2 regions of the Mesorhizobium sp. M1403 genome follow, and region 1 is predicted to be linked to the other one. Evidence: predicted binding sites of a transcription regulator. Region 1 holds the regulator's gene; the other holds the start of a gene.
What was found. The regulator HrcA, encoded in region 1, represses chaperone genes, less so after heat shock. The targets are predictions, from matches to a motif close to GTTAGCACTCNCNNNNNGNGAGTGCTAAC.
Positions count from the first base shown of each region.

Region 1 (4,481 bases):
GGGAAAGGCCAGGCAGATGACCGCGACAAAGCGGCCCTTGCGCTGAGCAGGCGCGATCGCGCCAACTTCCTGCAAGGCCACTTCCGTGCGCTGCATGGCCATGCCGAAGTCGCGGGGGCCGTCCGGCGTCTCGGCCCAGTTGGCAGTGTAGACGCCGGGTGCGCCGTCGAGCGCATCGACACATAGGCCGGAATCGTCCGACAGCGCCGGCAATCCAGTGGCCTTGGCAGCGGCCAAGGCTTTTATGAGGGCGTTCTCCTCGAAAGTGGTGCCGGTCTCGTCCGGTTCCGGCAGGCCGTACTCCTTGGCCGACTTCGCTTCTATGCCGAACGGCGCCATCAGATCGGCGAATTCGCGCAATTTGCCGGCATTGTGGCTTGCGACGACGATCTTATGCCCATCAAGCGAATGAACAGTTGGCGAATGCATCAGATGCCCCAAATTCTTGGCTCGGCGAATTCGATCGAATTGCCCGAGGGGTCGCGAATATAGATCGAGCGGCCGCCTTGCGGCCACTCGAACTCGCTTTCGATGGCGATGCTCTTTGCTTCCAGGTGCGCTTTCCAGCGCACGATCTCGTCGGCGCTTGCGGCGAAACAGAGATGGCCCTCGCCGACCGCGCCATGCGGCGGCACCGGCAGCCTGGCATCGGACGCCGGCGGCACTTTGGTCGCCTCGGCATTGAAGATAAGCAGCACGCCGTCGCCGCAGCGGAAGAAGAGATGCCTGCCGTCGACCCTGCCGAGCGGATCGAGCCCGAGGACGCCCGAATAGAACTGTTCCGCGGCAGCAAGATCCGTCACGTAGAGTGCTGATTCCAGGATTGCGGAAGGGGTCACAGGATTATCAATCCTCATCGTCATAAACTGAAGATCAGTCCACCGCCATCTGCTGCAGGCTGACCAGGCGCTGAATGCCCTTCTTGGCCAGCCCCATCAAGGCCGCGAACTGCTCTTCCGAGAACGGCTCGCCCTCGGCCGTGCCCTGGATCTCGACGATGCCGCCCTTGCCGGTCATGACGAAATTGGCGTCGGTTCCGGCCGAGGAATCCTCGATATAGTCAAGGTCGATGACCGGCTGACCATCATGGATGCCGCAGGAGATCGCCGCAACGTGATCCTTCAGCACCTTGCCCAGGCTCGCCATTTGGCGGGCTTCCATCCAGCGCAGGCAATCGTAAAGCGCCACCCAGCCGCCGGTGATCGAAGCGGTGCGCGTGCCGCCATCGGCCTGGATCACATCACAGTCGACGGTGATCTGCTGCTCGCCGAGCGCCTGCAGATCGACCACGGCGCGCAGGGAGCGGCCGATCAGCCGCTGGATCTCCAGCGTGCGGCCGCCTTGTTTGCCGGCCGAAGCCTCGCGGCGCATGCGCTCGCCGGTCGAACGCGGCAGCATGCCGTATTCCGCCGTCACCCAGCCCTTACCGGAGTTGCGCATCCAACCCGGCACCTTTTCCTCCAGGCTGGCCGTGCACAGCACATGCGTGTCGCCGAACTTCACCAGGCACGAGCCTTCCGCATGCTTGGAGACGCCGCGCTCGAAGGAGATGGGGCGCATTTCGTCGAACTGGCGTTTGGAAGGGCGCATTCAGGCTTCTTTCTTTCTTCGGGATCTTGGCCGGCTTGTAGCCGCACGGGGCGTGAGGCGCAAAGGAAAATGGACCGGTTGCGCCGACGCCGCGGAAGTCTATATCTTCGGGCCGGAGGTTTTTGGCTCGAAATGACCAAGGCAGTCGATCCCGGTTCGCAATCGCACGTGCTCCCGTCGCACGCGCTGCAATCGCCCGCGCTTCAATCGCTCGACATGCGTTCGCGCGACATCTTCCGGCGCATCGTCGATTCTTATCTGAGGGATGGCGAGCCGGTCGGCTCGCGCAGCCTGTCGCGCATCCTGCCGTCGTCGCTATCGCCGGCCACCATCCGCAACGTGATGAGCGACCTCGAGCATCTCGGCCTGATCTATGCGCCGCATATTTCGGCCGGCCGTCTGCCGACCCAGGCTGGCCTGCGCTTCTTCGTCGATGCGTTCATGGAACTCGGTGACCTCTCCGACGAGGAGCGCCGCACCATCGAGGCGCAGGTGCGCGCCTCCGGCTCGGGCGCGACGCTGGAGCATATGCTGACCGAGGCCAGCCAGATGCTGTCCGGCATGTCGCGCGGCGCCGGCCTCGTGCTCGCCGCCAAGAACGAGGTGGCGCTGAAGCACATCGAATTCATCCAGCTCGAGCCGACCAAGGCGTTGGCCGTGCTGGTCTCGCAGAACGGCGACGTCGAAAATCGCGTCGTCGATCTGCCCGCCGGCATCACCGTCTCGCAATTGCACGAAGCCTCCAATTTCCTCAACGCCCATATTCGCGGCCGCACCCTGGCCGAAGCGCGGGTCGAGATCGCCCGCATCAAGGAAGAGACCAGGGCAGCCCTCGATACGCTTTCACAGGATCTGGTCGAGAAGGGCCTGGCGGTCTGGGCAGGCGCCGAAAGCGGGGTGCCTGGGCGGCTTATCGTGCGCGGCCGCGCCAATCTCCTGGAAAACGTCACTGCCCAGGCCGACATCGAATTGCTGCGGCATCTCTTCGAGGATCTCGAAACCCAGGACGGACTGATCCAGCTCCTCGACCTCGCCGAGGAGGGCCCGGGCGTGCGCATCTTCATCGGTTCGGAAAACAAGCTGTTTTCTCTGTCGGGCTCATCACTGGTGGTGGCACCCTATCGCGACAAGGACGCCCGCGTCGTCGGTGCGCTCGGCGTCATCGGGCCGACGCGGCTGAATTATGCGCGCATAGTACCGATGGTCGACTATACCGCGCAGCTGATTTCGCGCATGCTGCGCTAGGAGCCGCCGCGGCCTGCCGCAAGGAGAAAAAGAATGGCGCTGGAATCGTTCAAGGCCCAGATCAGCCTGCTGCTCGAAGAAATGATCAACCAGCCAGAGGATCAGCACGAGGTGCAAGAGCAGTTGCGCGAGAAGCTGCAAGAGATGCGGGCCATGGGCTTGCCGCTGCCGGCCGATCTGGTCGCGCTGGAAAAGCGCCTCGACGACGATTTCTACGCCGCCGGCAAGTGAATCGGGGTTCGGCTTCAAATCCTCGTGTGCTGGACGGCCGCTTGGAACGACCAATGCCTCATCCTGTTTGCCCTTTTCGAGGCGAATCCCGGAGGACGTTGATGATCCGATCTGGCGGCTTTGCGGCCATTGCCGCTGCTCTCCTTGTTGCGACACCGGCAGCCGCCCAGCAGGCGGATCAGAAGGTGCTCAAAGGCGAAGCCGCTTTTGGCGATTGGCACGCCGACAGGCCTGGCACCCGCCGCCTGATCGGGCCGCAAGACATGCCGCCAGCCGATCCCGCCCAATCCGCGTCGAACGGCGCCGGCGTGGCGGAACGGCCCGAAAGGGCCAAGCCAGATTTGCCGCCGGGCTTTTCGGCCGAACTGATCGCATCCGGCATCGTCAATCCGCGCGTCGTGCGCGTCGCTCCGAATGGCGACCTGTTCGTTGCCAACAGCCATGCCGACCAGATACGTGTCTATCGTCTCGCCGAGGGCAGCGCCAAGCCCATCGAGAAAGCGATCTTCGCCAAGGGGCTCAGTTATCCCTACGGCATCGCCTTCTATCCGCCAGGAGACAAGCCGCAATGGGTCTATGTCGCAAACAGCGACAGCATCGTCCGCTTTCCTTATCGCGACGGTGACCTGAAGGCATCCGGTAAACCAGAAACCATTGTCGCCAAAATCCCGTCGGGCGGTCACACGACCCGCGACATCGCCTTCTCGCCGGACGGCAAGACGCTTTATCTGTCGGTTGGCTCCGCCTCGAACGTCGCCGAGGACATAGGCAAGGAGCCGGATAGCGGCCTCGACGCCTGGGCCAAATCAAAGCCGCTCGGGGCGGCCTGGGGCTCCGAGGACGGCCGTGCCGATGTGCTCGCCTTCGATCCGGATGGGAAAAATCCCCGAACTGTCGCCACCGGCCTGCGCAACTGTACGGGCATGACCGTGCAGCCCGCCACCGGCGCATTGTGGTGCGTCGTCAATGAGCGCGACGAACTCGGCGACAATGTGCCGTTCGAATTTGCAACTGTAGTCAAGGACGGCGGATTCTATGGTTGGCCTTGGTACTACATCGGCAATCACGAGGATCCGCGCCATCAGGGCGAGCGGCCCGACCTAGCCGGCAAGGCCACTGTCCCGGACGTACTGATGCAGGCGCATTCGGCGCCGATGAATATAGCCTTCTACGACGGCAACAACTTCCCGGCGGATTATCAGGGTGACGCCTTCGTCACCATGCATGGTTCGTGGAATCGTGGCGCCAGGACCGGCTACAAGGTGGTGAGGCTCAAATTCAGGGATGGCAAGCCGACCGGCGAATATGAGGACTTCATGACCGGCTTCGTTATCTCGAACGACGCCGTCTGGGGCCGCCCGGTCGGTGTCGCGATGGCCAAGGACGGCTCGCTGATCGTCACCGAGGACGGCAAC
Region 1 is NZ_JAMYKY010000026.1:6,062-10,542, reverse strand. Features, by position in the region: gene rdgB (RdgB/HAM1 family non-canonical purine NTP pyrophosphatase) at 1-429, opposite strand, end outside; gene NKH01_RS28435 (VOC family protein) at 429-839, opposite strand; gene rph (ribonuclease PH) at 874-1,590, opposite strand; gene hrcA (heat-inducible transcriptional repressor HrcA) at 1,723-2,835, shown strand; gene NKH01_RS28420 (hypothetical protein) at 2,869-3,066, shown strand; gene NKH01_RS28415 (PQQ-dependent sugar dehydrogenase) at 3,168-4,481, shown strand, end outside.

Region 2 (4,481 bases), on a different contig from region 1:
GATCGCCGCTCTCGTTGCGGAAGCGCACCACCGCTACCACCGGCTGCGCGCCGATTTCGGGCGCCGCCTCGGCCTCGGCGGCAAGCATGTAGCCGCGTTTGGAGACCGTGCGCACCATGTCGTCGCCAAGCAATTTGCGGATTTCGCGGATCGACTGAGTTAGCGAATCCTCGGTGACGAAGACGCCCGGCCAGACGACGTCCATCAGTTCCGATTTCGGCACCACGCGCCCCATATTGCGGGCAAGATGGGTGAGCAGCGCATAAGCTTTCGGGCGCAGGAACAGCGGCTCGTTGACGCCACGCAGCGTTCCCTTGGCCAGATCCAGCGTGAACCCGCCAAATCGAAAAACCTGATCGGCCGTCGCGATCGCCACCGGGATATCCCTCCCTGACATCGCGCATTGAGATGCCAGACGGACGCTGCGTCAAGAGCCATCGGCATGAGCAGCATTGTTGCGCGGTACGCAATTTCGATCAAACTGACAATGCCAAGAGACAGCACCATCCTCGTGCAGACGCAAGGCGCCTTGACAAGGAGACCCATGAACCCGATCGAGAAAGCCTTGTGGTTCGTCGAAAGCCATCTGCCCGAAGCAGTCTCGCTGGACGATGTCGCCAAGATCAGCGGGGTGTCGCGCTTTCATGTGACGCGGGCTTTCGGCGCGGCTACCGGCCGTTCGGTGATGAGCTACGTCCGTTCTCGCCGACTGACCGAAGCGGCGCGCAAGCTTGGCGCCGGCGCACCCGACATCCTCTCGGTCGCGCTCGACGCCGGCTATGCCTCGCATGAGGCCTTCACCCGCGCCTTCCGCGACCAGTTCGGCACCACGCCGGAACTGGTGCGCGCACAAGGCTCGCTCGACAACCTCGATCTTGTGGAGCCGATCCTGATGGACCAGTCCTTTCTCGCCACTCTCGAACCGCCGCGTTTTGAGACCAGCCGGCCGTTTCTCATCGCCGGTCTCGGCGAGCGCTACAGCTGCGAAACCAGCGCCGGCATCCCGATGCAGTGGCAGCGGTTCGGCCCCTATATTGGCAACATTCCTGGCGAGATCGGCGACGTCGCCTATGGCGTCTGCGTCAACGGCGACGACGCCGGCAATTTCGACTACATCGCTGGCGTCGAAGTGTCCGATTTTTCGGACCTGCCGAGGGAGTTTTGGCGTGTGCGCGTGCCGGCGCAGAAATACGCCGTGTTCGCCCATCGTGACCATATCTCGACCATCCGCCGCACGGTCAACACGATCTGGAACAAATGGCTGCCAGCCTCTGGGCACGAGATCGCCGATGCGCCGGAATTCGAGCGCTACGGCCCCGAATTTGATCCGCGCAGCGGCAACGGCGGGCTGGAAATCTGGATACCGGTCAAAGGGTGAGGTACGGCAGGCCGGCGCCGAAGCGCCGGAAGCGCTGCTACAACTCCAAATTCCAGTTCTGGCCGACCAGATCCTTGCCGAAGGAATGGTGGCGCTCCTCGTTGGTCAATTTAAAGCCCGCAGCCTCATAGATGTGGCGGGCGGCGGCGAGCACGTCGTTGGTCCACAGCGTCAGTGTCCTGTAACCCGTGGCGCGGCAAAAGCCGATACATTCCTCGACCAGCCGCTTGCCGATGCCGAGACCTCGCGCCGAGGGCTCGACGTAGAGCAGGCGCAATTTCGCCACCGCGTCCGACTGGCGCACGACGAAGACGGAGCCGACGACCTCGCCTTCCCGCTCGGCGATCCAGCTGCGTTCCCATTTCGGATCGAAGGATTTGACGAAGGCACCGAGGATTTCGGCGACCAGCGCTTCATAGGTTTCGTCCCAGCCATATTCCTGCGCGTAGAGCAGGCCCTGGCGATGAATAATCCAGCCGATGTCGCCGACTTGCAGAGGCCGCAGCATATAGGGAATTTTGGGCTCGGCGCTTCCGCCCAGCAAACGCTGCACCGTCTGCATGGCTTTGACCAGCCTGTCCTGTTCAGCATCCGAAAGCCGGTCGAGCAAAGCCGCGACCTGGTCGTGCGAGCCCTGGTTCAGCGGTGCGAAGGCCTGCCGCCCGGCCTTGGTCAGCGCGATCGACGAGCGCCGCGCATCCGCCTCGATCGTGGCACGCTCGACCAGATCACGCTCCTCGAACTTCTTCAGCAGCCGGCTGAGATAACCGGCATCGAGGCCGAGATCGCGCCCAAGATCCGTGGCGGTCAGGCCATCGCGATGCGCCAGCTCATAGAGCACCCGCGCCTCGGTCAGCGAGAAGGTGCTTTTCAGCAGCCCTTCGTCGAGCAGCCCGATCTGGCGGGTAGAAAAGCGGTTGAAGGCCCGCACCGCGTCGATCCGCTCCTTGCCTGGGTGATGATGAATGGTCATGGCATCCTCCTCCGGGCAAGATCAGCGATTTAGTTGACTTGGTCAAGTATCTGTTTGAAGCATCCGTTTGAAGCAATTGTCCTGATGATGCTCACCGGGCGCCTTGACTCGCGCGAGTTGCCAGACTATTTCAGCGCCACGTTAGCACTCCCCCAAGATGAGTGCTAACCATGTCCGGCGCCGCCGGACGGAGGAACTGTTCTCACCATTCTCATCGAGGAATAAAAAATGGCAAAGTCGAAGTTCCGCCCGCTTCATGACCGCGTGGTCGTTCGTCGGGTCGAATCCGAATCCAAGACCGCGGGCGGGATCATCATTCCCGACACGGCGAAGGAAAAGCCGCAGGAAGGCGAGATCATCGCCGTCGGTTCCGGCGCCCGTGACGAAGCCGGCAAGCTCGTCCCGCTGGACGTCAAGGCCGGCGACCGTATCCTGTTCGGCAAGTGGTCGGGCACCGAAGTCAAGCTCAATGGCGAAGACCTTCTGATCATGAAGGAAGCCGACATTATGGGCATCATCGGCTGAATATCGGCCTCACCCTCATTTAAATCTTCGGGCTCAATCCAAGCCCCTGCCAGGAGCTAAAAATGGCTGCCAAAGACGTAAAATTCTCCCGCGACGCTCGTGAGCGCATGCTGCGCGGCGTCAACATCCTCGCCGACGCGGTGAAGGTCACGCTCGGCCCCAAGGGCCGCAACGTCGTCATCGACAAGTCGTTCGGCGCACCGCGCATTACCAAGGACGGCGTCACCGTCGCCAAGGAAATCGAGCTTGAAGACAAGTTCGAGAACATGGGCGCGCAGATGGTCCGCGAAGTTGCTTCGAAGACCAACGACATCGCCGGCGACGGCACCACGACCGCGACCGTTCTGGCACAGTCGATCGTCCAGGAAGGCCACAAGGCGGTTGCCGCCGGCATGAACCCGATGGACCTCAAGCGCGGCATCGACCTCGCCGTCGCCGACGTCGTCGCGACGCTGATCAAGAACGCCAAGAAGATCAAGACCTCGGAAGAGGTTGCCCAGGTCGGCACCATCGCCGGCAATGGCGACGTTTCGGTCGGCTCGATGATCGCGGAAGCGATGCAGAAGGTCGGCAATGAGGGCGTCATCACCGTCGAGGAAGCCAAGACCGCCGAGACCGAGCTCGAAGTCGTCGAAGGCATGCAGTTCGACCGCGGTTATCTCTCGCCCTACTTCGTCACCAACGCCGAGAAGATGGTTGCGGATCTGGAAGACGCCTACATTCTTCTCCACGAGAAGAAGCTCTCCAACCTGCAGGCCATGCTGCCGATCCTCGAGGCTGTCGTGCAGACCTCGAAGCCGCTGGTCATCATTTCGGAAGACGTCGAGGGCGAGGCCCTTGCCACGCTCGTCGTCAACAAGCTGCGTGGCGGCCTGAAGATCGCCGCCGTCAAGGCGCCTGGCTTCGGTGATCGCCGCAAGGCCATGCTGGAAGACATCGCTATCCTCACCGGTGGCCAGGTCATCTCCGAAGACCTCGGCATCAAGCTCGAGAATGTCGGCCTGAACATGCTCGGCCGCGCCAAGAAGGTGTCGATCTCCAAGGAGAACACCACCATCGTCGACGGCGCCGGCAAGAAGGCCGAGATCCAGGGCCGCGTCGCCCAGATCAAGCAGCAGATCGAGGAGACCACCTCGGACTACGACAAGGAGAAGCTGCAGGAACGTCTCGCCAAGCTGGCGGGCGGCGTTGCCGTCATCCGCGTCGGCGGTGCGACCGAAGTGGAAGTCAAGGAAAAGAAGGACCGCGTCGATGACGCCCTCAACGCGACCCGTGCGGCCGTCGAAGAAGGCATCGTTCCCGGCGGCGGCGTCGCACTGCTGCGCGCTTCGCTGAGCATCAAGGCAACCGGCGCCAACTCCGACCAGACCGCCGGCATCAGCATCGTGCGTCGCGCGCTGCAGGCTCCGGCCCGTCAGATCGCGGCCAACGCCGGTGCGGAAGCATCGATCGTTGCCGGCAAGATCCTTGAGAACAAGGGCGCGACCTTCGGCTACAACGCCCAGACCGGCGAATATGGCGACATGATCGCCATGGGTATCGTCGATCCGGTCAAGGTTGTGCGCACGGCTCTGCAGGACGCGGCCTCGGTCGCCGGCCTGCTGG
Region 2 is NZ_JAMYKY010000007.1:127,433-131,913, reverse strand. Features, by position in the region: gene NKH01_RS14880 (winged helix-turn-helix domain-containing tetratricopeptide repeat protein) at 1-376, opposite strand, end outside; gene NKH01_RS14875 (GyrI-like domain-containing protein) at 545-1,378, shown strand; gene NKH01_RS14870 (bifunctional helix-turn-helix transcriptional regulator/GNAT family N-acetyltransferase) at 1,416-2,351, opposite strand; gene groES (co-chaperone GroES) at 2,580-2,876, shown strand; gene groL (chaperonin GroEL) at 2,939-4,481, shown strand, end outside.
Region 2: the regulator HrcA is predicted to act here: its motif matches at 2,492-2,520, upstream of groES (co-chaperone GroES).